Regions from separate parts of the Rhizobium sp. FG96 genome, predicted to be linked through region 3. Evidence: riboswitches for the same ligand, from Rfam matches in the RefSeq annotation. Region 3 holds a riboswitch; each other region holds the start of a gene.
The links. A riboswitch is a leader RNA that binds a small molecule or an ion and turns the genes downstream of it on or off. The one in region 3 is predicted to bind thiamine pyrophosphate.
Positions count from the first base shown of each region.

Region 1: another riboswitch for thiamine pyrophosphate. It lies ahead of thiB (thiamine ABC transporter substrate binding subunit); the one in region 3 lies ahead of thiM (hydroxyethylthiazole kinase).
Region 2: another riboswitch for thiamine pyrophosphate. It lies ahead of ACODR6_RS06170 (ABC transporter permease); the one in region 3 lies ahead of thiM (hydroxyethylthiazole kinase).
Region 4: another riboswitch for thiamine pyrophosphate. It lies ahead of ACODR6_RS16200 (YkoF family thiamine/hydroxymethylpyrimidine-binding protein); the one in region 3 lies ahead of thiM (hydroxyethylthiazole kinase).

Region 1 is NZ_JBMDIL010000004.1:281,414-288,470, reverse strand. Features, by position in the region: gene ACODR6_RS09870 (thiamine ABC transporter ATP-binding protein) at 1-33, opposite strand, end outside; gene thiP (thiamine/thiamine pyrophosphate ABC transporter permease ThiP) at 20-1,657, opposite strand; gene thiB (thiamine ABC transporter substrate binding subunit) at 1,657-2,679, opposite strand; TPP riboswitch at 2,732-2,844, opposite strand; gene ACODR6_RS09855 (MDR family MFS transporter) at 2,901-4,436, opposite strand; gene ACODR6_RS09850 (MarR family winged helix-turn-helix transcriptional regulator) at 4,552-5,079, shown strand; gene ACODR6_RS09845 (thiamine diphosphokinase) at 5,122-5,778, shown strand; gene ACODR6_RS09840 (ABC-F family ATP-binding cassette domain-containing protein) at 5,782-7,057, shown strand, end outside.
Region 2 is NZ_JBMDIL010000002.1:608,729-615,785, reverse strand. Features, by position in the region: gene minE (cell division topological specificity factor MinE) at 427-684, opposite strand; gene minD (septum site-determining protein MinD) at 681-1,496, opposite strand; gene minC (septum site-determining protein MinC) at 1,530-2,282, opposite strand; gene ACODR6_RS06175 (ABC transporter substrate-binding protein) at 2,413-3,351, opposite strand; gene ACODR6_RS06170 (ABC transporter permease) at 3,383-4,123, opposite strand; TPP riboswitch at 4,233-4,335, opposite strand; gene ACODR6_RS06165 (outer membrane protein) at 4,485-5,114, shown strand; gene ACODR6_RS06160 (hypothetical protein) at 5,274-5,519, shown strand; gene ACODR6_RS06155 (sugar ABC transporter substrate-binding protein) at 5,590-6,519, opposite strand; gene ACODR6_RS06150 (sterol desaturase family protein) at 6,695-7,057, opposite strand, start outside.
Region 3 is NZ_JBMDIL010000010.1:176,730-183,786, forward strand. Features, by position in the region: gene ACODR6_RS20600 (carbohydrate ABC transporter permease) at 1-261, shown strand, start outside; gene ACODR6_RS20605 (YdeI/OmpD-associated family protein) at 325-933, shown strand; gene thiD (bifunctional hydroxymethylpyrimidine kinase/phosphomethylpyrimidine kinase) at 937-1,749, opposite strand; gene thiE (thiamine phosphate synthase) at 1,746-2,381, opposite strand; gene thiM (hydroxyethylthiazole kinase) at 2,378-3,181, opposite strand; TPP riboswitch at 3,235-3,331, opposite strand; gene ACODR6_RS20625 (ABC transporter ATP-binding protein) at 3,373-4,434, opposite strand; gene ACODR6_RS20630 (sugar phosphate isomerase/epimerase family protein) at 4,457-5,311, opposite strand; gene ACODR6_RS20635 (ROK family transcriptional regulator) at 5,346-6,584, opposite strand; gene ACODR6_RS20640 (carbohydrate ABC transporter permease) at 6,625-7,057, opposite strand, start outside.
Region 4 is NZ_JBMDIL010000007.1:224,567-231,623, forward strand. Features, by position in the region: gene ACODR6_RS16180 (TetR/AcrR family transcriptional regulator) at 1-281, opposite strand, end outside; gene ACODR6_RS16185 (nuclear transport factor 2 family protein) at 294-755, opposite strand; gene ACODR6_RS16190 (acyltransferase family protein) at 924-1,949, shown strand; gene glpK (glycerol kinase GlpK) at 1,950-3,443, opposite strand; TPP riboswitch at 3,584-3,695, shown strand; gene ACODR6_RS16200 (YkoF family thiamine/hydroxymethylpyrimidine-binding protein) at 3,687-4,295, shown strand; gene ACODR6_RS16205 (ABC transporter permease) at 4,323-5,111, shown strand; gene ACODR6_RS16210 (ABC transporter ATP-binding protein) at 5,108-5,872, shown strand; gene ACODR6_RS16215 (ABC transporter substrate-binding protein) at 5,875-6,885, shown strand; gene ACODR6_RS16220 (3-hydroxybutyrate dehydrogenase) at 6,962-7,057, shown strand, end outside.

The DNA of each region.
Region 1 (7,057 bases), on a different contig from region 3:
GACGTTCTGCATAGCGATATCAGCGGCCGTCATCGGCACCATGTCCTCGCACCTGGCCGGATGTTCCGGCGATTGTCAGCAACAGGCATATCACGCCGAGGATCAGCGCAAAGCCATCGGCATCATTGGTTCTGTAGCTTCCCATGCGGCTATAGACTAGCCACGGCAGGGTGATGAAACCATCTGACCCAAAAAGAGCAACGGCGCCGAGATCACCGAGCGACAGCGCCATAGCGAAAGACAGGGCGGTGAGGAACGGCCTGCGCAGCCCCGGCCAATCGATAAGCCGCAGCCGCGCGATGCCGGCGATCCCGAGGCTTGCCGATAGCCGCGCCGTACGGCGCTGATGGACGAGATAGGCCGGTTCGAGCACGCGCATGACGAAGGGCAGCGCCATCAGCATGTTGATCAAGACGACGAGGGCAGGCGCGAAAATTTCTGCATCTCCGAACGGTCGCAGGGTCATGAACCATCCTGTGGCAAGCACGACCGGCGGGGCCAATAGCACCATCGAAGATGCGCCGCCCATCGTGGCGAAGAAGGCGCGGTTGCCACGGCCGGACTGCTTGCTGGTGGCGATGGTCTGGCGGGCGCGGATCAGGGCTGCCGATACCAGCAGCGCCAGTGTGGCGGCGGAGATGGATATACCGAAGCTCATCGCCGCGGCCTGCCAGAAGACGGGTTCGCCAAGCAGTTTCGGCAGGTCGGCTTTCAGGCCGGCGACGACGACCGAGAGAAGTGGCGACAGGAGAAAGGCTGTGACGACGATCAATAGCAGGCTGTCCAATAGCCTCGCTGTGGGCTTCCTGCCATCGAAACGCATTGCTCGTTGGCCCGTCGTCAGCCCCTCGTCAGGGCTCGCTGGCAGGAGCGACATGGCGGCGAGGACGAGGCCGGTCAGCGCGATCTGCAGCAGGGAAAGTGCGACGGCGCGGCCGGGATCGAAATCGAAGCGAAGCGACTGGTAGATCGCCACCTCGACCGTCGTTGCCGCAGGACCGCCGCCGAGCGTCAGCACCAGCGTGAAGCTGGTGGCACAGAGCATGAAGATCAGCCCCGCGATACCGGGGATCAGGCCGCGGATGGCGGGCCATTCGATGAAACGGAAGATGGCGCGCTGACGCATGCCGAGATTGCTCGCCATCAGCCAGTATTCAGAGGGCAGCCGTTCAAGACCGGCAAGCATCAGCCGGCAGGCGAGCGGCAGGTTGAAGAAGACGTGGGCAAGCAGAATGCCGGTCAGGCCATAGATGCTGACGGGTTCGGCGAGGCCGAGTTTCGTCAGCGCGCTGTTGAGCAGGCCCTGCCTGCCCCAGATGCCGATCAGGCCGAGCGCGCCGATCAGGACGGGCAGTCCCATCGGCACCGCCATCAGCCGGATGATCCAGATGCGGCCGGGAAATTGCGGCTGGCGGGCGAGCGACCGCGCGACAGGGATCGCCAGGAAAACCGATAGCAGCGTGGAGAGGACTGCCTGCAGCAGCGTGAAGCGCAGGACGCGGAGGATATAGGGATCGGAAATGATCCCGGCAAAGGCAGCGCCCCCGCCGGAGGCGGCAAGCGAAACGGCAGCGATACCGATGAAAAGCAGGATGGCGGCGAGCGCAATTGCGCCGCCCGCCAATGCATTTCGCCGTTCCGCCGCCGTCTGCAGCATCAGTTCATGCTCATCGCCGCAAGCCACTCGTCGATCCAGGCCTTGCGGTTCTTGGCGACGTCATCCGGCGACATCAGGAAAGTCTTGGAGGGGTTGACGAGCTTGCCGAAAGCATCCGGCAGGGGCGTGGATGTCGCCGAGACCGGCATCATCCAGTTGTTGGTCGGGATCGTGTCCTGGAAGCCGGGGGTGACCATGAACTTCAGGAAGTCGCGGGCAAGATCCTTGTCTGGCGCGTTCTTCAGCAGGCCGGCGACTTCGATCTGGATATAGTGGCCCTCGGAGAAGGCGGCCGCCTGATAGCGGTCGGTGTTTTCAGCGACCATGTGGTAAGCCGGGGACGTCGTATAGGAGAGCACCATCGGCGCCTCGCCCTTGGTGAACAGGCCATAGGCCTCCGACCAGCCTGGCGTGACCGTCAGGATGCGGTTCTTGAGCTTGGCCCAGGCTTCCGGCGCCTTGTCGCCGTAAACGGACTTCACCCAAAGCAGCAGGCCGAGACCCGGCGTAGAGGTGCGCGGATCCTCGATGACGATCTTCTGCGACGGGTCGCCGTCGACCAGTTCCTGCATGCTTTTCGGTGGGTTCTTTACCGTCTGCGTGTCGTAGATGATGGCGAAGTGGCCGTAGTCATAGGGAACGAAGACATCGTCCTTGAAATCGCCGGGTACCTTCAAGGCGCTGGTATCGACGCCGCTGGCGTCAAACAGGCCCGTATCCTTGGCTTCGGTGATCAAGTTGGTGTCGATGCCGAGCACGACGTCGGCCTTCGTCGAGGCGCCCTCGAGCTTGAGGCGTGAGAGAAGGGCGACGCCATCGGCGACGCTCACGAAATTGACGGTGCAGGCGCAGGTCTTCTCGAAGGCTTCCTTCACCTTGGGGCCAGGACCCCATTCGGAGGTGAAGCTTTCGTAGGTATAGACCGTCAGCGTCTTGTCTGCGGCCTGGGCCGGAGCGATGGCTGAGGTAACGGCGAGAAGCGCCGTGGCGAAAAGTGCGATCAATGGTTTGCGGCCGGGCATGGCGCGCCTCCTCCTATACAAGTTGTTTCACGGGAAAAGGGCGGTGCCTGGTGTCACGCGCGCATCTAATCCCTCCGCCGGTGTTAACCGGATCAGGTTCCGCGGGTTGGCTTGAAGCCTCTCAGCCAGCTGTCCTTGCGGACACGGGCACCCCGTTAGAGCGTTGGCAGATGTATAGTGGTGACGGCTTTATGACAAGGGCGAAGCTCGCCCTCGTCAGGTCACTCGGCTGCTTCAGCTGCAGCCGCAGACGTCTTCGCTTCGCCGTGGCGCGGCAGCTGTACTGGCTTCAGCAGGAACGCTGCGATCAGGCCGATCAGGGCGAAAGCGCAGGAGGTCATGAAGAGCGGCGTGAAGGCCGCCGAATAGGCATCGGCCACCGCCTGTCGGCTGGCTTCCGGCAATGCCGCCATCATCTTCGGCGTCAGCTGTTCGATATCGGCGACACCGGGGATGGAGACGCCGACCTTGGCGAGTTGCGAGCCGATGATCGCGCCGTAGATCGAGATGGCGATCGAGGCGCCGCCCATGCGCGACAGCGTCACCGAACCCGTTGCAGCACCGACGTCACGGGCCGGAGCCGCGTTCTGCACGCCGATGATCGGTACCTGCTGCGCCAGCCCGATGCCGATGCCGTGCAGGGCCATCAGCAGGCCGATAACTGGTAGGGGCGTTCCAGCGTGAACCTGCGTCAGCAACGCGAAAGCGATGGCGCTGCAGGAGAGGCTGGCGATGGCGAAGGGCTTGTAACGGCCGGTGCGCGAGATGGTGCGGCCGGCAAACAACGAACCGCAGACAAGACCGCCGGTTAGCATGATGAAGAGCAGGCCGGCATGCGAGGGCGAGAGGCCTGTTGTCGTCTGCAGGAACAGCGCGAAATAGTTGGCCATGCCGATGGCGATGCCGCCGCCGGTGATCGACATGATCAAGAGAAGCGGGAAGGTCGGGTTGCGGAACAGCGACAGCGGCACGATCGGTTCGGCAGCGCGGCGCTCGACGAAGACCCAGGCGATGGCGCAGACAACGCCTGCGGCAATGATGCCGAGGCTCTGCGGTGCAAGGATCGAACCGAAGAGCTCGCTGCCATCGGCCATCAGCACGATGCTCGTTGTGGTCATCGCCAGCAGCAGGGCACCGGCATAGTCGATCTTCGGGCGGCGGTGCGGCTTGCGGTAGGGCAGCATCAGCGCCAGGCCGATGAGCACAACGAAACCGATGGGGACATTGACCAGAAAGATCGAGCGCCAGCCGAACAGATCGCTCATCATGCCGCCGAGAACGGGGCCGATGGCGCTCGATGCCATCAGCACGAGGCTGGAATAGCTCTGGTAGCGGGCGCGCTCGCGCGGCTCGAAAAGGTCGGCATTGACGGCGAAGATCGACACCATGATGCCGCCGCCGCCGAGGCCCTGCAGCACGCGGGCGGCAATCAGCGTGTTCATCGAGACAGCCAGACCGCAGACAGCCGAGCCAACGGTGAAGATCGCGATCGCCGTCATCATCACATATTTGCGGCCGAAGAGGTCGCCGAGCTTGCCGTAGACGGGCATCACGGCGCTGAGCGACAGGAGATAGGCCGAGCCGATCCAGCCGAAGCGCTCGAGGTGGCCGAATTCGCCGACGATCGTCGGCAGCGCCGTCGAGACGATCTGATTGTCCAGCGTTGCCATGAACATCGCGGTCATCAAAAACAGGAAGAGAATAAGCCTGCGGCGGGGATCCGTTACGAGCGGCTGGGAGGCAAGCTGCATATCCATGAAGACAGTTCCGATCTTGATCGTCAATTTATGTGACAAAAGCATATAAATGTCAATGACACTTGAATGACGCAGGCATGTTTCCTTCCCGTAAGCCTTCTGTTATGCTCGCCGCATGAACGAGAAACCCGCCCGAATTCACGAGCTCGATCCCCTGTCGCTGGAAAGCGAAAGTGTCTTGAGCATCGGCCAGAGCATGACCCGCATGAAGCTCATGACGGGCCGCAGGCTGATCGGGCGTCTTGCGATCCAGAGCGTCGCGCCGGATCTCGAACTTTCGCATCTCGATGTGCTCGATGCCGTACGCCGCGCGCAGCCGGCGGAGGAAGTGACGGTCGGGACGATCGCGGAGATGCTGCGCATCGATCCGTCACGCGCCAGCCGCGTGGTTGCCGACATGGTCAGCCGCAACATTCTTCGCCGTGCGGCATCGCAGGCCGATGCGCGCCGGATCGTCGTGGTGATGACGCCGATCGGCCAGCGGCTGCTTGCCGAAATCCGTGCGCAGAAGATGGCGCTGATCGGCGAAATCCTCGACGGATGGAGCGAAAAAGACGTCGATGCCTTCGCCGCACTCTATGAGCGCTTCATCGACGGCTATGAAAAAGCCTTCGAACGGCGCGACAAGGGTACGCCCGGCTGAGCGCTGCCCCTTTCCCTCGACCCCTGCTTTGCGCTATGGGCAATGCCCATGACGGAAACCACCTTCACCATCCTGCTTGGCGGCGAGCTGACGCCGACGGAACGGCTGCGCAGCGCCGTTGCCGGTAGCCGCTTCATCGCGGCCGATGGCGGTATGCGGCATGCGGCCGAGCTCGGCGTCGTGCCGGAGCTCTGGGTGGGCGATTTCGATTCCACGGCGCCTGATCTCGAAGGCGCCTTTCCCGATGTACCGAAGCAGCCCTACCCGGCCGCCAAAGCCTCGACGGATGGCGAGATCGCCGTGTCTGAAGCCATTGCGCGTGGGGCAGAACGCTTGATCCTTGCCGGTGCCCTGGCGGGCGAGCGCTCCGACCATGCGCTTCAGCATCTGCTTTACGCCGTCAGCCTGGCAGAAGAGGGTTTCGACCTGCTGCTCACCTCCGGGGTGGAGGAAGCGGTTCCGCTTCTTGCCGGAACCATCGAGCTCGATCTGCCGAAGAACAGCCTGTTTTCAGTTCCCGGGTTCAGCGAACTGCGTGGGCTCTTCATCGAGAACGCCCGCTATCCGCTCTCGGATTTCCATTTACCCTTCGGCTCATCGCGTACCATTTCCAATGTGGCGGAAGGCAAGGTTCGTTTCACGCTCGGCAGCGGCCGCGCGATCATCCTTGCCCGCCCTTATGATCTTTCCGGAGTCTGATTCTTGGCGCCTCCCATTCTCAAACTGGACGACATCTTCCTGAGCTTCGGCGGCACGCCGTTGCTGGCGGGCGCAAGCCTGCAGGTGGAGCCCGGCGACAAGATCTGCCTCGTCGGCCGCAATGGTTCCGGCAAGTCGACACTGCTGAAGATCGCCGCCGGCATTGCCGAGGCGCAGTCCGGCGACGTGTTCCGTCATCCGTCCTCGACCGTGCGTTATCTGGAACAGGCACCAGATTTCGTCGGCTTCTCGACCGTGCAGGCCTATGCCGAAGCCGGGCTCGGGCCGGGCGACGATCCCTATCGTGTCACGTATCTGCTATCGCATCTCGGCCTGACCGGCGAGGAAGACCCGAAGAACCTTTCGGGCGGTGAAGCCCGCCGCGCGGCCCTTGCCCGCGTCATGGCGCCGGAGCCGGATATCCTGCTGCTCGACGAGCCCACCAACCATCTCGACCTGCCGACCATCGAATGGCTGGAAGGCGAGCTGCAGAAGACTCGGAGCGCCCTGGTTCTGATCTCGCATGACCGCCGTTTCCTCGAAAAGGTCTCGACCGCGACTGTCTGGCTCGATCGCGGCACCTCGCGGCGGCTGGATCGCGGCTTCGGCCATTTCGAAGCCTGGCGCGATCAGGTTCTCGAAGCCGAAGAGCTGGAGCAGCACAAGCTCGGCAAGGCGATCGAGCGCGAAGAGCATTGGCTGCGCTACGGCGTCACCGCGCGCCGCAAGCGCAACATGCGCCGCCTCGGCGAATTGCAGACGATGCGCTCGCAATATCGCGGCCACAAGGGTCCGCAGGGCACGGTGCAGGCCACGGTTTCTGATGCACAGGAATCCGGCAAGCTGGTCATCGAAGCCGAGAAGATCACCAAGACTTATGGCGACCGGCCGATCGTGACGCCTTTCTCGATCCGCGTTCATCGTGGCGATTGCATCGGTCTTGTCGGCCCCAACGGCGCCGGCAAGACGACGCTCTTGAAGATGCTGACCGGGCAACTGGAGCCCGATAGCGGAACCGTGAAGCTCGGCACCAATCTGGAAATCGCGACGCTCGACCAGAAACGAGAGGAGCTCAATCCCGAAGATACGCTGGCTAATTATCTGACGGATGGCCGCGGCGAAAACCTGCTGGTCAATGGCGAGCAGCGGCATGTCACCGGCTACATGAAGGAATTTCTGTTTCAGCCGGAGCAGGCGCGCACGCCGATCAAGAATCTCTCCGGCGGCGAACGTGCGCGTCTGATGCTGGCGCGGATTCTATCGCGGCCGACGAACCTCT
Region 2 (7,057 bases), on a different contig from region 3:
CCCACGTTTCTCTTTCTTCTCATCTTCAATTGTCAAATAACTGACGACACCAGCCGTCACAAAATCAATCGCTCCAAACTTCCGCTCGAAGCTCAAACCAGCAAAACAGCCAATCCGCTTGATTTTCTCTAGAACGAAGCTCTTCGTCGCCAGCAGCGCCGCCGCCCTCGTTCAGTGACGCGGCTTATACGGCCATCCCTCCCAAACAGTCAACAGCGCAATGGAGAAAATTCCGAAGTTTCTCGTAGCAGGCTGTTTTTTCAGAGCTTTTTGAATTCACTGCCCTGATGCCGACCTGTACGAACCAGATATGCGCTTCGGCAGCAAGCCTGCAGTCCCACGGAGGAGCCTAGACCACCCTGCCCGGCAGCCTGAAGCGCAAAAGGCGGCCAAGGCCGCCTTTCATTCCGTTCGATCGATCCGTCTTTAAGCGGCTCGCGCCGCCTTGGCCGGGATTTCTACGTCGATTTCGAGCACCGAGACATGCTCGCCACGGTCGATCTTGATCTGCAGCCGGTCGCCATCGATCTCCACATGCTTGGCGATGACGGCGAGAATTTCCTCGCGCAGCACGGTGACGAGATCGGCGCCGGGGGTGACGCGCTCATGGGCCAGCAGCACCTGCAGGCGCTCACGCGCGACCGGAGCCGACTTTTTCTTCTGGAAGAAGTTGAACACGTTCATGCTGCCCTCCGGCCGAAGATCTTGCCGAAGAAGCCGCGCTTCTCGCCGGGGATGGTGACCGGAAGCGCCTCGCCGGCAATGCGCCGTGCGGCCTCGAAATAGGCCCTGGCAGGTGCCGTGTTCTGGTCGGCGAGCGTAACGGGAGCGCCGATATTGGAGGCGCGCAGCACGTCCATGCTTTCCGGAATGATGCCGAGCAGCGGGATCGACAGGATCTCGAGCACGTCATCGACCTTCAGCATGTCGCCGCGCTCGGCGCGGGTGATGTCGTAGCGCGTCAGCAGCAGATGCTTCTCGATACGTTCACCATTCTCGGCCTTGGCCGTCTTGGCGTCGAGCAGACCGATGATGCGGTCGGAGTCGCGAACCGAGGAAACTTCCGGGTTGGTGACGACAACGGCGATATCGGCATGGCGCATGGCGAGCGTCGCGCCGCGTTCGATACCGGCGGGACTGTCGCAGATGATCCAGTCGAAGTGACGCTTCAGGTCGTTGATGACCTGCTCGACGCCCTCTTCGGTCAGGCAGTCCTTGTCGCGGGTCTGGGAGGCCGGCAGCAGGAACAGCGTCTCGAGCCGCTTGTCGCGGATCAGCGCCTGCGGCAGCTTGGCATCACCCTGGATGACGTTGACCAGATCGTAGACGACCCGGCGCTCGGCGCCCATGACCAGATCGAGATTGCGCAGACCGACGTCGAAATCGACGACGACGACCTTCTCGTTGCGCTGCGCGAGTGCTGCGCCGAGTGCCGCGGTGGAGGTCGTCTTGCCAACGCCACCCTTACCCGAGGTAACAACTATGACCTTACCCATATCCCCTCTCCTGCTCCTGAACCAATTCGTCTGTTAAATGAGCCGCGATGCCATGATCGCGTCGTTTTCGAGCCAAAGCTGCGCGGAGTGGCCGCGCAGGTCCGCGGGCAGATCGTCCGCGGTCTTGTAAATGCCGTCGATCGCCAGAAGCTCGGCTTCGAGCTTGCGGCAGAATATGCGCGCCGATGCATTGCCGACGGAGCCCGCAAGCGCCCGGCCGCGCAGCGCGCCGTAAATATGAATGGAACCGCCGGCGATGACTTCGGCGCCCGAGGCGACCGAACCGATGATCGTCACATCGCCTTCCGGGAAGATGATCGACTGGCCGGAGCGCACCGGCTCGTGCAGGACCATCGAGGAGAGCGGTGCGCGGGTGATCACCTGCGGCGCCACGACCTGCACCGGCTCTTCAGCCTTCGGTGTAGCGCCCTTCACAGGCGCAGGCGCCGTTTCCGTCACCTCGACATCCGGCGCCGGGCGCCCACCCGTCATGCCCGGAGGCATCGTCGCGTCAAGCTGCGAGGGACGCGCGCCTTCGATCCCCATGATCCGAACATTGCGCTCGGCGAGAGCCGCAATCATCGATTTCAGCAGCGCCCGGTCCGCCTGCAGATCCGAAACGTCGAGAACCACGGGACGCCCCAGGAAGAATCCTGCCGAGCGCGAGGCCAGATCGTCGAGCCGAACCAGCCACTCCTCGAAGGGCAGATCGGGCGTCAAAACGACCGCCAGGAACGAACGGCCTTTGATACGGATGGAGCGTGCGTCGGTTAACACATTAGCAATCTTGGTTAATTTTTGATTGCTTCGGTGTAGCTGCTTCGTGGTTAACAAATAGTTAACGCGGGGCTCCCGGCCGGTACATTCGGTTAACGGCCGGGGGCTTTGCAAAGGGCCGTGGCAGACGCGCCACAGGCTACTTTATCTCGACGGCGAGGTCCTCGACCTTGGGTGCCGTCTTGACCAGTCCCATCTGTTGCATGAAGGCGCCGAAACGCTCGTAGCGGCTGGTATCGAGAGCGGCGGGGCGCTTGGCGAAGCGCGGCAGCGTGTCGAAAAAAGCCTTGCGGTTCAGCTCGTCATTGAGATCGGGATAGGCCTTGATGAACATCTGCCAGGCGTCATCGGGGTGGTTGGTGATGAAGACGGAGGCCTGCTCGATCGCACCGAGGAAGCGCGGCAGACGCGAATCGGCGGCCGAATCACGATGGGCAATGAAGATCAGTTCGTCATAGGGCGGCACGCCGTTTTCTTCCGGATAGAAGGCCTTGCCCTCGTGACCCTCGAGCTTCATCTGCGTCAGCTCGAAATTGCGGAAGCCGCCGACGGTCGCATCGACCTTGCCCGCGATCAGCGACGGCGAGAGCGAGAAGTTGACGTTGACGAGCTCGACATCGTCCTTCTTGAGACCGGCATTTGCGAGCATCCGCTTCAGCATCGCATCCTCGAAACCGGTGACGGAGAAACCGACCTTCTTGCCCTTCAGATCGGCGAGGCTCTTGATCGGCCCGTCGGCCAGCACGGTCACCGTATTCAGCGGCGTTTCGACCAGCGTGCCGATGCGGACGATCGGCAATCCGGCTTCATGATCGAGATAGAGATTGGGCTGGTAGTGGATGCCGATATCGGCCTGCTTGGCAGCGATGAGACGCGGCACCGCGGAGGGATCGGCGGGCGGAATGAGGGTGACGTCGAGACCGGCGGCGGCGAACAGGCCCTTCTCTTGAGCGATCACCATCGGCGCATGGTCCGGATTGACGAACCATTCGAGCATGACGGTCAGCTTGTCGTTGGCGAAGGAGGGCGACGCGAGGGTCGCGATCGCAAGGAGAGTGGCGGATATCAGACGCAGCATGTTTGCTCCATGATTTTGCGGGAAGAAGAAGTCAGTTCGTGGTGGCCCATGGGGTCCAGCCGGAGGTGAGCCTGTCGACGGCGACGCGGCAGATGACGGTCATGGCGGCGAGCACGGCCATGGCGGCAAAGACCATGTCCGTCTGCATGCGGGCATTGGCCTGGACCATGACGAAGCCGAGGCCGGAGGACGCGCCGACCCATTCGCCGATCACGGCGCCGAGTGGCGCGAGGGGTGCAGCGATCCTGAGGCCGGAGACGAGGGACGGCAGGGCGAGCGGCAGGCGGATCCGCATCAGCGTCTGCCAATGGCTGGCCTCTGTCAGCGATACCGCATCGAGAATATCCCGCTCGGTGCGGCGCAGCCCGTCGGCAAAGGCGGAGGCCACGGGAAAGAAGATGATGATCGTCGCCATGGCGATCTTCGAGGCAATGCCGAAACCCAGCCAGATAACCAGGATCGGCGCCAGCACGAAGACCGGGAAAGCCTGCAGGATCAGTACCATCGGCCAGACGAGCGTGGCGGCCGCCGGAAAGGCGGCGAGCGCGAAGGCGACGGCCGCGCCCGATATGGCGCCGCAGAGCAGGCCGAGGACGATTTCGAGCGCCGTCGTCAGGCTCTGCTCAAGCAGGAAGAGCGGCTGCCTGCCGAAGACGGCGACGACGTCGGCAGGCGACGGCAGAATGAAATGCGCGGGCGCGAAGATCCAGATGACCGCCTGCCAGAGAGCGATCAGCAGGGCCACGCCGCCGAGGGCGTTGAGCGGACGCATCGCTAGGCCTTCGCGCGGGCCGGATGCGGGAACGGAAAGACAGACATGGCGAAGCGATCTCCAGACAGAATTGGAGATCCAGGCAAAGCGAAGAAGAAGGGGAGATGCCGCCGGCATCTTGTTCCGTTCCTACGCCGGCATGACCCGGATCAGGTTCAAGGGTCCGGCTCACCGCCATCTCAGCATCGTCAGATGCTCCCCTCGGAATGGGCGGAACCTGTCGTTTTCCCGGCCTGAAGTCAATGGCGCATCTGTCGCAGGCCTTCGCCGGTCTTGTATTCCGGGGTCTCAGCTACAAAATTAATTAGAGACTTTTGGATCAGGCACCCTACTTGACCCCTAAGCATTAGGGAGACCGAATATGAAATTCGTTATTCTCACCGCGCTGGCTGCCTCACTTGCCGGCATTTCCGCTCAGGCCGCGGACCTGACGCCGCCGCCCGCCCCTGTCGAGCCCGAAGCGATAACACCTGTCTTCACCTGGTCCGGCCCCTATATCGGCGCCGAGGGTGGCTATAGCTGGAACACCTTCGATCCTTCCGGTACGTCGGATGTCGATGCCAATGGCGGCATTCTCGGCGTCTTCGGCGGCTATAACTATCAGTTCGACAACAACTGGGTTGTCGGTGTCGAAGGTGACGTCCTGCACAACTGGAACAAAGAGGATGTAGCCTTTGGCTCGGTCGAGACGACCTGGCAGGGCTCGGTTCGCGCCCGCGTCGGCTATGCCTTCGACAATGCGCTGATCTACGGCACGGCCGGCTGGGCAATCGCCCGCGCCGAGGCCAATCCGGATGTCGGGCCAGACGAATCGGATACGCTGAACGGCTGGACCATCGGCGCCGGCATCGATTACGCCTTCACCCAGAATATCTTTGCCCGCGGCGAATATCGCTACACCGATTACGGCAGCGGCAATTTCGGCGCGGCTGGCGGCGATTTCGACCTGAACCAGAACACCATCATGATCGGCGTCGGCGTCAAGTTCTAGGCGCCACCCATCTCCCCAATGTAAGGACACGCCTTCATTCAGCGTGCCCTTTTCTATGATCGCCGGTACGCTTTCCAACATCTCGTGGAAAACCGGAACACCGTGTTGCACTAATTTAGGACTTCGACAAAAGTCATTCCCATCATGAGGAATGCTCACATGCTGTCGGGTCTCGGAACAATCACCATCACGGACGAGAACTATAGTGAGCATGTCGCCTTCGAGCTCGGAGAGCGCGATGGCCTGCTTTTCGGCGGCGAGGAAGTGCTGCGCAGAGCGCAGCGGGCCAAGAAGGTCTTCCTGTTTCTGCTGACCTCGCGGCGCGAATTGCGCATCCGCATTGCCAATGTCGAGCATAGCTGCGCCAATTTCGTCGTCATCAGCGAGCCCCTGCCCGCCGCCTGACATGCGAATGGCCACGATGGCCTGAGCGCATCGTGGCCGTCCTGACGCCGCCCGTGAGGCAGGCGGCGCCTTAGTTCAGGTGTTCGAAATCCGCCATGTTCTTCTGGGTGACGAGCTGGAAGGGGATCCAGACCTCTCGGTCGAGCTTCTCGCCCTTGATCGCCTTCATCGCGGCATCGATCGATCCCTTGCCCTGGCCCTTGGCATCCTGAAACACGGTGACCTTGAGATCGCCTGTCTTCATCGCCTGCAGCGCCTCGGGCGTCGCGTCGATGCCTGAGACGATGATCTTGTCGGTCGAGGCGCCGGCGGCCTTCAGCGCCGAAATCGCGCCGAGCGCCATTTCGTCATTATTGGCGATGATGGCATCGAATTCGACGCCCGATGTCAGCCAGTTGGAAACCAGATCGGCGCCGTTGACGCGGCTCCAGTTGCCGACCTGCTCCTGGGCGACCTTGATGCCGCTGCATTCAGGCGTCTTGACGACATCGTGAACGTCCTGCGTGCGCTGGCGCGCCGCCTGGCTGGTGAGGTCGCCGATCATGATGACGACATTGCCCTTGCCGCCGAGCATGCGACAGACTTCCTTGGTCTGCAACGTGCCGGATTCAGTTTCGTTGGAGCCGACGAAGGCCTGCTGCTTGCCGAGCGTGTTGAGGTCGGTCGGCTGGACATTGACATAGATGAGCGGGATGCCGGCATCTTCGGCAACCTTGCTGAGAGCGGGCGTGCCATCGGAATCGACGGGGTCAACGATGATGGCGGAGACGCCGCCGGCCGCAAAATTCTTCACCTGATCGAGCTGCTTGTTGACGTCGGTCGTCGCGTCTTCGATCTGCAACTCTACCCCGATCGACTTGGCGTAGTCTTCCATGCCGTTGACGATGAGCGTCTGAAAGTTGTTGGACAGCGTGCCCATCGAAACACCGATACGGTCGGCAGCGTGCGCCTGCGACGCAAGCACCAGCGCAACGGCGCTGGCGGTCAGCAATTTCAGCATGTTCTCTCCTCCCAGAGATAAGGCGGCGCCAGGCGGCCGCAGGAAAACGTTAGCCGGGGAAGGCCGTGCGGTCCGCCGATAATTTGATGAAAACGCCTCATTTGCAGGGCATCCGCATAGCAAAGGGCCCGGCTCTGCAGCCGGGCCTTTCTCGGTCGCTCGCTTGGGAAATCAGTCAGCTTGCCTGCTGCTCGCCGCGCGCCTTCTTTTCGGCGCGGCGCCTTGCCTGCTCCATGAAGCGCTTGTCCATGCGCTCCTGGGCCTCGGGCGAACCGTCGTGGAAAGTGCCGAACCACTTGTCGAGCGGGATGACGCCATCGGCGTAATTGCACTCGAAATACTTGTGATGGAGATAGTGGTCGTAGCTGTGCGTATCAATGGCGCTCTCCTCGCCGACGACGATCTTGTCGAAGCCGGCATGGCCCGGTGCCGGGGCAAGGCCTGCATGCGCCAGGTGGAAGATCGCATGGACAGGATTGGACGGCACGATCCAGTGGATCAGCACACCGGAGAAATAGAGGAGGTGCTCGATCGGGTG
Region 3 (7,057 bases):
TCGCGGCCGATCATCGCCACCGTCAGCATCATCTCCTTCGTCGGCAGCTGGAACAGCTATATCCTGCCGCTGATCATGCTGAATTCGGAATCGAAATATCCCTGGCCGCTCGGCATCATGGTCTATCGCGGCGAATTCGGCACCGAATGGCAGCTGGTACTCGCCTTCATCACCCTGACGATCATGCCGACCGTCATCGTTTTCTTCCTGGCCCAGAGACACATCATCGCCGGCCTGACGGCGGGCGCGGTCAAATCCTGATGTTGCCGTTTGTGCCGCGGCCGCTACGATGGCCGCGGCACGGCATCATGGGAGAGCAGACGGTTGGCACCGATAAAGGTCGATCCGGAGAAGGTTCGCGAATTCAAGACGAAGCAGGATTTCTGCGACTGGCTGGCCGCGCATCACGACCGTGAAAGCGAGGTCTGGATCCGTATCTTCAAGGTCGCATCCGGCTTGCCGTCGATCACGCCTGTCGAGGCGATCGACGCGGTGCTTTGCTGGGGCTGGATCGATGCGGTCAAGAAGAGCCTGGACGAAAAGAGCTATCTCCAGCGCTACACGCCGCGCGGCAGGAAGAGCATCTGGAGCCAGATCAACGTCAACAATGTCGCCCGCCTGGTCGCGGAGGGCCGGATGACCGAGCATGGCCTTCGCGAGGTCGAGGCCGCGAAATTGGATGGCCGATGGGACCGGGCCTATGGCAGCGGCAAGGACCTGAAGATCCCCGACGATCTGCAGGCGGCGATCGATGCCGATCCCAAGGCGCAAGCGATGCTTGCGGCGCTCAGCGCGCAAAACCGCTTCGCGCTCGCCTTCCGCGTGCACAATATGAAGACGCCCGCGGGCCGCGAGCGGAAGATCGCCACCTTCGTCGAGATGCTGGCGAAAGGCGAGACGATCTATCCGCAGACAAGGAAGCCGAAGGTCTGAATCTTAGAGATCGGCCTTGTCCCAGAGCGCGTGGAAATGCTGGACCGGGCCATGGCCGGAACCGACGGTGAGCGTTTCTGCAGCCGCAACGGCATCGGCGAGATATTGCTTGGCGATCGCGACGGCTGCTTCCGGCGTTTTGCCCTTTGCAAGCTCGGCGGCCAAGGCGCTCGACAGCGTGCAGCCGGTGCCGTGCGTGTTCTTTGTCGGAAGCCTTGGCGCCTCGAACCAGGTGATATGGCCGGCGCTTGCCAGCACATCGGGGCTGTCAGTGCCGCCGAGATGGCCGCCTTTCAACAGTACCATGCGCGGTCCGCGATCCAGCAGTTTGCGCGCCTGCTGCTGCATGGCATCGCGGTCTTGGGCGTGGTCCTCGCCGAGCAGCGCTGCCGCCTCGGGCAGGTTCGGGGTCAGCATCGTTGCCAGCGGCAGAAGACGGTCGGTGAGCGCGCCGATCGCGGCGATATCGAGGAGGGCGGCGCCGCCCTTGGCGATCATCACCGGGTCGAGCACCAGCGGGATGCCGCGATGCGGATGCAGCGCATCGGCAATTGCCTCGGCGATCCCGGCATTGGCTATCATGCCGATCTTGACGGCATCGACGCGGACATCGGCAAAGACCATGCGGATCTGCTCGGCGACGAAATCCGGCGAGACGGTCTGCACAGCCGAGACGCCGGTGGTGTTCTGCGCAGTCAAGGCGGTGAGCACAGCCATGCCATAGGTGCCGCGGGCGGAGAATGCCTTGAGGTCGGCCTGGATGCCGGCGCCGCCCGATGGGTCGGAGCCGGCGATCGAGAGAACGTTGCGGATCATTGTCCTGCCTTTCTGATGCGTTCGGCGATTGCAGCCGTCGCCGCTTGCGGATCCGGCTGGCCACAGATCGCCGAGACGACCGCAAGCCCTTCCGTGCCCGTTGCGAGCACTGGCTCCACATGTTCCGCCTTCAGGCCGCCGATTGCCACCGAGCGAACCGGGCAGACACGAACCAGCTCCGCCAGACCTGCGATGCCGATCGGTTGCTTGTGATCCGGCTTGGTCGCCGTCGCGAAAACGGGGCCGATCCCCGCATAGTCGACGATGGCGGGATCGACGGCTGCGGCAAGCGCATGCGTCTCGACCGAAAGGCCGAGGATCATATCAGGGCCGATGCGGTGGCGGGCCTCGGCGGCGCCGAGGTCCTCCTGGCCGATATGCAGCCCATCGGCGTTGAGCGCGATTGCCGCTTCCACATCGTCGTTGACAACAAGCAGTGCTCCGCTTCCTGACAGGACCCGCTGCAGTGCCCGGCCCGTCTCGATCATCTGCCGGGTAGTCGCCGTCTTGTCGCGCAGCTGCACGATGGTCGCCCCACCGGCGACGGCTGCGCGGGCGGTCTCGACAAGCCCGTACCCGGCGCAGAGCTCCGGGTCGAGGACGAGATAAAGGGAGAGGTCGAAGCTCTTCACGCCTGGCTGATCCTTGCTGCGGCGTCGAGTGCCGGACCATCGAGCGCGGCAAGCGCATCGAGGAAGCGCCAGGAGAAGGATCCGGGCCCCTTGGCTTCCTGTGCCGCCTGTTCGCCGGCGACGGCAAACATTGCGAGAGCGGCGACCGTCGCATCGAAGGTCTCGTCAGAGGCGACCGCGGCGAAGGCGCCGGTCAGGCAGGTCAGCGAGCAGCCGAGCGCGGTGATCTGCGGCATCAGCGGCGAACCGCCGGAAATGCGAACGGCGCGGGTGCCGTCGGTAACGAAGTCGACCGGGCCGGTGACCGCGACAACGGCGCCATATTGCGCCGCGATGCTGCGGGCAGCACCTTCCGCCTGCTCGACGGGATCGCGGCTGTCGACGCCCTGGCCACGGCTTTCGCTGCCGGCCAGCGCGATGATTTCGGATGCATTGCCGCGGATGATCGCCGGGTTGAGGTCGAGAAGTGCCGCGACGCTTTCGCGGCGGAAGCCGGTGGCGTAATGCGCCACGGGGTCGAGAACCCATGGCTTGCCGTTGCGCGCGGCAGCCTTCGCCGCCTGTTTCATGCCGCTGACCCAGGCGGGCGAGAGCGTGCCGATATTGATGGTCAGTGCACCGGAGAATGCGGCGAATTCACCGGCTTCCTCTTCGGCATGGACCATGGCGGGCGAGGCGCCCGCGGCCAGCACGACATTGGCGGCGATATTCATCGCGACATAGTTGGTAATGCATTGAACGAGCGGCGGCGCGGCGCGCAGCGCGGTCAGCAATTGCCCGGGTGATCTGGAAGTCGTCATCTTGCGTCCCTTTTGGGGCGGGGCAAGACGCGGGAGGCCAGGCACATGGAAGCGAAGGGCCTCGAGCGACTCCCTCCGCCAGCATTATCTGGTTCAGGTTCGAAGGGTACTTCTCAGCCCGCCTTTCGGCGAACGCCCCTGTCTCTCAACACCACGGTCATCGCAAATTATCGGCGGCTTGTCACGCCCTATCAGTTGAGCCGGGCTTCCCCGCTGACGATGCGCTGCTCATCGGCGCCGAAGAGATGTACGGCATCGTGAATGGGCGCCACCTTCAGGACATCGCCGGGTGCAGCCCTGATCCGCTCGCGGAAGACGCAGCTGATCGTCTGCGCGCCGAGCCGCGCAATCACCAGTGTTTCCGATCCGGTGGGCTCGACGACGACGGTGGTGATCTCGATGCCATTGGGGTCGAGTTGCAAATGCTCCGGGCGGATCCCGTAGGTCACCGCGTCGGCGGGGCGACGGTCGCTCGGCAGGGTGATGCCATCCTCGGTGCGGAAGCCCGTATCCGTCATGCTGCCCTTGATGAAGTTCATCGCGGGCGAGCCGATGAAGCCGGCGACGAAGAGATTGTTCGGCCGGTCATAGAGGTCGAGCGGCGAGCCCGACTGCTCGATGCGCCCATCCCTCATGACGACGATCTTGTCGGCCATGGTCATCGCTTCGATCTGGTCATGAGTGACGTAGATGGTCGTCGTCTGCAGCCGCTGATGCAGCTCCTTGATCTCGGAGCGCATCTGCACGCGTAGCTTGGCGTCGAGATTGGAAAGCGGCTCGTCGAACAGGAAGACGGCGGGATCGCGCACGATCGCCCGGCCCATGGCAACGCGCTGGCGCTGGCCGCCCGAAAGCTGCTTCGGATAGCGTTCGAGCAGGCTTTCGAGGCCGAGGATCTTTGCGGCATTGCCGACCCGCTTGTCGATCTCCGCCCGCGGCATGCGCTTCAGCCGCAGCGAAAAGCCCATGTTCTTGGCAACGGTCATATGCGGGTAGAGCGCGTAGTTCTGAAACACCATGGCGATGTCCCGGTCCTTCGGCGCCAGTTCGTTGACGACATGCTTGCCGATCTGGATTTCGCCTGACGTGATGCCTTCGAGCCCGGCGATCATTCTGAGCAGCGTCGATTTTCCGCAGCCGGACGGGCCGACGAGGACGACGAATTCGCCGTCACGGATATCGACCGAGACGCCCTTGATAGCCTTGAACGCGCCGTAGTCCTTGCGAGCATTATTGACTGAAACATGAGCCATTATCGTCCTCCCCAGGCTGCGATCAAAGCTTGTCCAAGACGGTTCTGAGATAACCGAGGCCGACGCGTTCGCCCTCCTTGCGGGCCTCCAGGTCCTTACCCGGCCAGCCATAGGCGGCGTCCTCATGCTCGATGGAAATCGTGCCGTCGAAGCCGTAGCTGCGCGCCTGCTTCAGGAACCTCGACCAGTCGAGCAAGCCAAGACCCGGCAGCTTGTACTGCCACCAGCCCTTGCCGTGATAACCGACGGCCTGCAGCGCGGTCGCATCGACCGCCGTGTCCTTGGCATGCAGGATGGCGATGCGATCCTTGACGGCATCCAGCGCCAGATAGGGATCGATACCCGTCCGCAGAAAATGCGAGGGGTCGAATTCGAGCCCGAAACGCCGGTCGGGAATGCGCTTGAACAGCTCCTCGTAACCTTTCGGCGTTGTGCCGACGAAATTGTCTTTCGGCCCAGGCCAATTCTCGATTGCAAAGGTGAGGCCGCTGGAAGCGGTCTCGGCGATCAGGCCGTTCATGTAAGCCGCGAAATCGTCGTAGTTGGCCTCGTCGCTGGCATCGTCATTGCGGCCGGGGAAGATGACGAAAACCGGCACGCCGGTTTCGCCGATCGCCTGCGCGAATTCCGCGGTGCGCGAGCGCAGATCCTTGCGCTTGACATTATCGGCGTCGAGCTGGTTGCCGAAATAGGTGATCGAGGAGACGAAGAGGTTGCGCTCGCGGGCAAGCGAGACGGCGGCCTTCACCCTGTCAGGGGTCTTGATGTGCCCGCCGACATCGATCTCGATGGCATCGAAACCAGCGGAAGCTGCGAAATCCACCACTTCTTCAAGCGGCCGGTCGTTGAACGTCGACGTATAGAAACCGATCCTCATCAAAATCCTCCCATGCGCCGCCGCAGCGGCCGTGCTAATTGTTCAGGCGATCCATGTATTTCAGCGGTGAACGGGTACGTTGAACCTCATCCGATGACGCCAGCATCAGCGCGGCGGCCATCGGCATCGCGGCCGCCCCGATCGCCGAGGCATCCTCGCCGAGCGAGGCGCGGTGGATCGAGGGCAGGGCGCCGTCGCTGGCGTCCAGATGCTCATGCACATAGCGCAACAGCTCGTCGATCATGCGGATCGGCAGCCGCCCGCCGACCAGGATGGCATCGGGATCGACGATCATGCCGACATGGCGGACGGCGACGGCAAGATGCGCGCTCATCTCCTTAAGCCACTGCGAGACCAGCCGCTTGCCGCGGGCATCGAGCGTCAGGAGATCCTGGGGCACGCTGACCTTGATCCCATGTTCGGCGAGGAACTGATAAAGGCAGAAGAGCGAGAAGATCTCGCCGAGCAGGCGAACCTTCTGTGTGCTTTCGTCCTTGCCGTCGGCGATCGGCACCCAGCCGATTTCACCGCTGAGGCCCATCGCACCGCGATGGCCGTTACCGTCGAGAACGAGACCGCCGCCGGGGCAGGCGTTGACGGCGATATAGAGGAAGCTGCGGCTCTCGGCGCCGAGCCCGTAATCGAGCTCGGCCAATGCGGCAGCGTTGGTTTCGTTTTCGATGAAAACAGGATGCTGCGTCAGATCCTCGAGGGCAGCGCGCACATCGAATTCCATCCATTCCCAGTAGTCGGCCGGCCTGCCGGGGAAGGCGATTTCGCCGAGCCAGTCGGGCATCGCCAGGCCGATGCCGGCCAGATGTGCGTCATCGATCAGGCGGCTGCGCTGGAAATGCGATATCGCGTCGGCCGACAGCTGCATGAATTCGGCCGGCAGGATGTAGCGCTTCTCGTGATGGACGCGGGCGCGGACATTGCCGACGGCATCGACCGCAAGGATGGTCAGGTGATCGCGATCGATATTGATGCCGATCGCGAAGAATGCGTCCGGATTGATCTCGAGCTCGATTGCCGGCTGGCCGCGCAAACCATGGCGGCGGCGAGCCTCGATGATCAGCCCTTCGTCGAGTAGGCGGTCGACGATGCGGGCGATCGCCGGCTTGGTGAAGCCCGTCTGCCTGGCGATCTCCGCGCGCGAAATCGGCGCCTGCCGGTGGATGCAGCGCAGCACGACCGCGCGGTTATGCTCGCCCGCATCCTCGACATTGGCCCCGCTGAGATCGGGGGAGAGCTTGACATCAGGGGTCTGGTTCATGATCGCGATCCTTCGTCTTCCATCGACATCAGAGCCGCTCTCATCCCTTCACCGCGCCGCTTGTCATCGCGCCCAGGATCAATCGCTGGAGCGAGAGGAAAGCCACGATCGCCGGTACGACGGAGATCAGGCAGGCGGCGGCGAGCAGCTGAATGGACGAGTCGGTCTGCATGCCACGGAAGTTAAAGATCCCGACGCCGATCGGCATCAAGTTGTTTTGCGTCAGCAGCAGAAATGGCACGAGGAACTGCGACCAGCCGGCGATGACGGTGATGATGAAGACGGAGGCGATGCCCGGCGCCGAGAGCGGCAGGACGATCCGCCAGAAGACGGAGAAGCGGTTGCAGCCATCGATCATCGCCGCTTCATCGAGGCTGCGCGGGATGCCGTCGACGGTGCTCTTCAGGAGCCAGGTCGCGAGCGGCACGCCGAGCGCGATATAGACCATGACCACGGCGAAATGCGTGTCGAGC
Region 4 (7,057 bases), on a different contig from region 3:
CGGAAGTAATCGTCGACGCCCCGCCACATCGCCTCGATCGCCACCGAGGGCTCGTCGCTGCGCAGCGGCTCGTAGATGAAATCCTCGAACCAGCGATCGACCTCCTGGAGTACGGCAGCCGCCATCTCCTCCTTCCCGCCGGGGAAGAAGTGATAGAGGCTGCCCTTACCGATCCCGGTGCGTTCGGTGATCCGGCTGAGCGTCGCGCCCTCATAGCCGAGTTCCCGGAAGATCTCGGCAAGCAGGGGCACGACATCGCGGCGTTCGTAGACGGTTTTCAGAGCCTTGCGTCCTTAGAGGCCGAGCTCTGACAGCCCCGGATGGTCATCCGGACGGCGGCCGAGCGGCCAGTGGAACTTGCGGTCCGATTCCTTGATCGGCATGTCGTTGATGCAGGCGAAACGGCGCTGCATCAAGCCATCGGCATCATATTCCCAGTTCTCGTTGCCATAGGAGCGGAACCAGTTGCCGCTGTCGTCGTGCCATTCATAGGCATAGCGCACGGCGATGCGGTTTTCGCGGAACGCCCAGAGCTCCTTGATCAGCCGGTAATCCAGCTCCTTGGCCCACTTGCGGCTCAGGAAGGCAACGATCTCCGGCCGGCCGTTGACGAACTCGGCGCGGTTTCTCCAGGCGCTGTCGGGCGTATATGCGAGCGACACCTTTTCCGGGTTGCGGCTGTTCCAGCCGTCCTCGGCAAGGCGGACCTTCTGGGTGGCGGTTTCCAGTGTGAATGGGGGGATAAGTGCAGTCATTGTCATATCTCCTGTACCAATAGGAATGCATTGTACCGATCAGTACAGCAGAAGCAAGGGACGCGCCTGCGGCATTCGCGCACGCATGGAAGAATGACGTCGCGCCCACGTTTCTGACGCAATTGGACGGTTTGTTCCTGCCGCAGCGCACAATCGGAAGGGGAAACCATGCACCAGCAGAAGACCCGCATCGAATGGCTGGATATCGCCAAGGGCCTCTCGATCATCCTCGTGGTCGTCTACCACACCCTGCTCTACCTGAACTTCCACGAGATGGCCCCGGCACTCTACACCAAGATCAGCAACATCATGGCGCCGATCCGCATGCCGCTGTTCTTCTCGGTATCGGGTTTCCTCGCCGCTTCGGCGATGCGGGCCACATGGCCGGATTTCGTCAGGAAGAAGATCTGGACCTTCGTCTGGCTCTTCGGCGTCTGGAGCACGGCGCGCTGGCTTTATTTCCGCTATGTCCACACCAACGGCCTCGTGCCCTCGGAGGGGTCGGATCCCTATCAGCTCATTGAAATGTGGTGGGCGCCGAATACCGGCATCTGGTTCATCTGGGCGCTGGCAATCTTCATGACCGTCACCAAGCTGCTCTCCTCGGCGCCGCGCATCCCGGTCATCGCCGTCGGCACCATTCTCTCGATCCTCACCTTCGGCGGCTATCTGCCGATCGATCTCTTCACCCACCGCAATGTGCTGCAGTATTTCGTCTTCTTCGCCTTCGGCTGCTGGTATGGCAGGCTGATCGCCGAAACGCTGACCGAGCGCCCTCTCCCCTTCGCGGCCGGTGGCTTTACCGCTTTCATCCTGCTGCTGGCGCTGCGCAGCCGCCTGCAGCCGATCGAGCCCGGCCTCTGGGCCTCTGCGTCGTCGATCGCAGGTCTGTCATGGCTGTGCGGCATGGCCGTGCTGATGTCGCGGCTGAAGGCCCTGCGCGACGTCTTTTCCTATTTCGGCCGCAACACGCTGCCGGTCTACGTCACCCATGTGATGATCGTCGCCGGCATAGCCGGCCTGATCGCCACCCTGGTCGAGCCCTCACCATCGATCGGCTATCTCGCCGCACCCCTGATCTGCGTCACCGCCATCACGCTGTCGCTGGCAATCAAGGCAACCGCCGACCGCTCCGGCGCAAGCTGGCTCTACAGCCCGCCGGCTAGGCGCGAAAGGGCGGTGGCGGCGGCCTGATCAGGCATCGCTCAGCGTCCGCTTCACCGCATTCTTCCACCCCTTGAGTTTGGCGGAACGGGTCTTCTCGTCCATGTCTGGTTCGAAGCGACGGTTGCGCTTCCACTTCGCAGAGAAGGTCTTGCGGTCCGGCCAGACGCCGGCCCGGCTGCCGGCGAGCCAGGCAGCTCCGAGCGCCGTCGTCTCCAGGATCACCGGCCGGTCGACGGGCGCGTCGAGCAGGTCGGAGAGCCGCTGCATCGTCCAGTCGGAGGCGACCATGCCGCCATCGACGCGCAGCACCGTGTCGTCGCTGCCGTTCTTCCAGTCCTTCTGCATCGCATCGAGCAGATCGCGGGTCTGGTAGCAGACGGCTTCCAGCGCAGCGCGGGCGAATTCCGCCGGGCCGCTGTTGCGTGTCAGGCCGAAGATTGCCCCGCGCGCCTTCGGATCCCAATGCGGCGCGCCGAGACCGGTGAACGCCGGCACCAGATAGACCTCCTGCGAGGGATCGGCATTCTCGGCGAGCTTGCCGGTCTCGCCGGCCGTGTCGATGATGCCGAGACCGTCGCGCAGCCACTGGACGGCCGCTCCGGCGATGAAGATCGATCCCTCCAAGGCATAGGTCGTCTCGCCGTCCAGCCGGTAGGCGATCGTCGTCAACAGCCGGTTCTTCGAACGCACCATGTCGGAGCCGGTATTCAAAAGCGCGAAGCAGCCGGTGCCATAGGTGGATTTCAGCATGCCAGGCTCGAAGCAGGCCTGGCCTATCGTTGCCGCCTGCTGGTCGCCGGCAACTCCGAGGATCGGGATCTCGGCGCCGAGGATCGACTTCTCGACGATGCCGAAATCGGCAGAGCAGTCCTTCACCTCCGGCAGCATGGCGGCGGGAACGCGCAGGATCTCCAGCAGGTCCTTGTCCCATTCGTTCTCGGCGATGTTATACATCAGCGTGCGCGAGGCATTGGTCGCGTCGGTGGCGAAACTCTTGCCGCCGGTCAGCCGCCAGATCAGGAACGTGTCGATCGTGCCGAAGCAGAGTTCGCCCTTGGCGGCGCGGGCGCGCGCACCCTTCACATTGGCGAGCATCCAGGAGAGCTTGGTGCCCGAGAAATAAGGATCGAGGATCAGGCCGGTCTTCCTGGTGAAGATCTTCTCGAGGTCCTGGCGCTTCAGGTTTTCGCAATAGCTCGCCGTGCGCCGGTCCTGCCAGACGATGGCATTCTGGATCGGCTTGCCGGTTTCCCGCTCCCAGACGACGACGGTCTCGCGCTGGTTGGTGATCCCCAATGCGGCAATGTCAGTCGCCTTCACCTTCGCTTCGCGCAGCGCCATCTGGATCGTCGAAACGACGGAATCCCAGATTTCCTCAGGGTCATGCTCCACCCATCCCGAGCGCGGATAGATCTGCGTGAACTCCTTCTGGCCCACGCCTGCGATCTTCATCTCGCCATCGAACACGATCGCCCGCGTCGATGTCGTGCCCTGATCGATCGCCAGAACATATCCGCTCATCCCTGCCCCCTCCCATGAAGCTCTGATGCTTTCAGATAGATCATTTAAGAGGCAGAAACGAAAGGAAAAAGAAAGCCGAGCGCAATTTTGCCCCTCGTCAGATCGCCGCTTTACAAGCCGCGCGGCGCATGTTTAAAAGGCGCCAACGACAGGGGTGCTCCGTATAGCCGGGGCTGAGATGCGGCTGGCATGGCCTCAAACTCTTTAGCTGATCTGGATAATACCAGCGGAGCGAGGCGAGCGATGTTTTCTGGCGCACAAATTTCCCTTTACCCGATGACCGACCGTTTCGTCGACGTCATCCTGTCTGCCCTTCCGGCACTTGATCCCTATCGCGAAAAGCTCAGGATCGAGACCGACGACATCTCGACGCTGATCGTCGGCACGCCCGATATCGTCTTCGCCGCCATGCGCGATCTCTATGTCGCGGGCTCGGCAGACGGCATCCACGCGGTGCTGCGCGCCACCATCTCCCGCGGCTGCCCCGGCGAGCCCGATGATCCCATGTGCCACACCGAAGCCCTGACGGGCCCGGTCCTGCCGCTTGCCGAGCGCAAGGCGTCGGCTCTCGAAGCGGTCGCTTCCGCCCCGGTCACCGGCCGCCATGCAGCCGCGCAGTTCTCGCTCTATGTCATGGGCACCGGCGATCACATGGAAGAGATCTACGGCTGCATCGACTTCCTGAAGAACTCGGGCGTCTTCGACCGTTCGAAGAATTTCTGCACCCGCGTCAAGGGCGATGCCGGTGCCGTCTTCGCGACGATCCACGAAGCCTTCGTCCGCTTCGGGCCGCCGAACGGCCATGTCACGATCGATCTCACCGTATCGGCCAACAGCCCCTCCGCCGTCTGATCTCAGCGTCACGTCAGGATCCTGCCGATGCCGAGATCTGTCCGGTTGCCGGGCCTTGCCGCCCGTTTCATTCCCGCCATCCTGTCCGTCGGCGCTGTGCTCGCCGCCTGGGAAAGCTATGTGCGCATCGCCGGCCTCCCGCCCGCGACGCTGCCCGCACCCTCGCGCGTTCTCGCACAGGCCTTTGCCGAACGTGCCGCGCTGCTGGCGAATAGCTGGCCGACATTGCAGGCGACCCTGGCGGGTTTCGCCGCCTCCCTTCTCATCGCTTTCGTGTTTTCGGTGCTGATCGATTTCGTGCCGCGCCTGCGCTCGGCGCTGATGCCTGTTTTCGTCATCAGCCAGACGCTGCCGCTCGTCGCCATCGCGCCCTTGATCGTCCTCTGGTTCGGCTTCGGCCTGCTGCCGAAAATCCTGCTGGTCGCCCTCGTCACCTTCTTTCCGATGCTTGTGGCCCTCACACGCGGCTATGAGGCGACAGAGCCGGAGATCGAGGAACTGCTGACCACCATGGGCGCCTCTCGGTGGAAACGCTTCCTCGCCGCCCGCCTGCCGTCATCGCTGCCCTATTTCTTCGCCGGTCTCAGGATATCGATCACCTATGCCGTCGTCGGCGCCATCTTCGCGGAATATGCAGGGGCCGCCCGCGGGCTCGGTATCTATATCCTCAACGCCAAGAACAATTTCCGCGCCGATCTCGTGCTTGCCGCCGTCCTCGGCAGCGCTCTGCTGACGCTCTTGCTGTTCTCACTCGCGGTCCTCGCCGAGCGCCTCGCCATGCCCTGGCACCGGGCAAACGGGGAGGACCTGGAATGAGCAGCGCGCCCCTCCTCGATATCGAAAACCTCAGCTGCCGCCTCGGCAATATCGATGTGCTCGCCGGCATCTCGCTGCACCTGAAGCAGGGCGAATTCATATCCGTCCTCGGCCCCTCCGGCGCCGGCAAATCGACACTCTTCCGGCTGTTGACAGGCTGCGCCACCGCATCCGCCGGCAGCATCCGCATGAACGGCCAGCCGCTCGACGCCGCCGAACGCCCCTTCGCCTTCATGCCGCAGCGCGATGCGCTGATGCCTTGGCGGCGGCTGATCGACAATGCCGCACTCGGCCTGGAGATATCTGGCATGCCCCGCCGCGAGGCCCGGCGCCAGATCGAGCCGCTGCTCGCGGAATTCGGCCTCGCCGGCTTCGAGAACAGCTGGCCGCATGAACTCTCCGGCGGCATGCGCCAGCGCGCCGCCCTGCTGCGCACGGTGGTGCAGCAGCGCCCCATCCTGCTGCTCGACGAACCCTTCGGCGCCCTCGATGCGCTGACGCGGCTGAAGATGCAGCGTTTCCTCGAGGCGCTCTCTGCCCGCCGTGGCCTCTCGGTAGTCCTGATCACCCATGACGTGCGCGAGGCCGTGCTGCTCTCCGACCGCATCTACGTCTTCTCGCCCCGCCCTGCCCGCGTCGCCCTCGAAATCGACGTCCGCCTGCCCCGGCCGCGAACGGAACCGGGAAAGCATCAGGCCGAGATCATCGCAATCGAAAACCGCATTCTCACAACGCTCTTCGAAGGAGAAGCCGAACCATGACCATGCCGATCATCACCCGCCGCACGGCGCTTGCAGGCATTCTCGCCTTGACCGCCGCACCGCTTGCCGTCCGCGCCGCAAGCCCCAAGGTCTCGGTCGCCCTCGACTGGACGCCGAACACCAATCACATCGGCCTCTACGTCGCCCGGGAGAAGAATTTCTACCGCGACGCCGGCATCGAGGTCGACATTCTCCCCTATACCGACACCTCTGCCGCAACCCTCGTCGCCAGCCGCGTCGCCGATTTCGGCGTGCTCGGCTCGATCGGCCTGATGACCCAGCGCGCCGCCGGTGCCGATCTCGTCGGCACTTTCGCGATCGTCCAGAAGGAGACCGGCCGCGTCGTCTTCAAGGGGGACCGCACCGACATCAAGACGCCGAAGGATCTCGACGGCAAGACCTATGGCGGCTTCGGCAGCGCCTGGGAAAATGCCCTGCTCGGCTCGATGATCAGGAACGCCGGCGGCAAGGGCGAGTTCGAGACCGTGACGCTCGGCACTTCCGCCTATCAGGCGCTCGACAATGGCGCTGTCGATTTCACGCTCGAAGTCTATACCTGGGAAGGCGTTCAGGCCGAGCTCGAGAAGAAGGCCCAGCGCGCCTTCGTCTATGCCGATTACGGCGTGCCGGATGAACACACCGCGCTCCTCGGCACCAGCAGCGCCTATCTCTCGGAAAAGCCCAATCTCGCCCGCGCCTTCATGCAGGCGACGCGACGCGGCTATGAATTCGCCGCCGATCATCCGGATGAAGCAGCCGATATCCTGATCAAGGGAACGGACGGCGCGCTCACCAATCCGGACCTCGTCAAGGCATCGCTGAAAACGCTAGCCTCCGACGGCTATCTGCGCACCGCCCCCGGCAAGGCCGGTGCCATCGACCCGGCAAAGATGAAAGCGATCGGCGATTACCTGTTCGACGCCGGCATTTTGAAGGATGCCGATGGCAAGGTGCTGACCGCGCGCCCGGATTTTGCCGCCGCCTTCACCACGACGCTTCTCGCCGGAAGCTGAGAACGCCATTCGGCGATTGTCAGCCGCAAGGCTTTGCGCATAACCTTGGTCCAACCCGGACCAAGGAGAAGCGCTTATGAAAAGAACCGTCGTCGTCACCGGCTCCACCAGCGGCATCGGCCTGGCGATCGCCACCGCCTTTGCCGGCAAGGGCGACAACGTCGTCATCAAC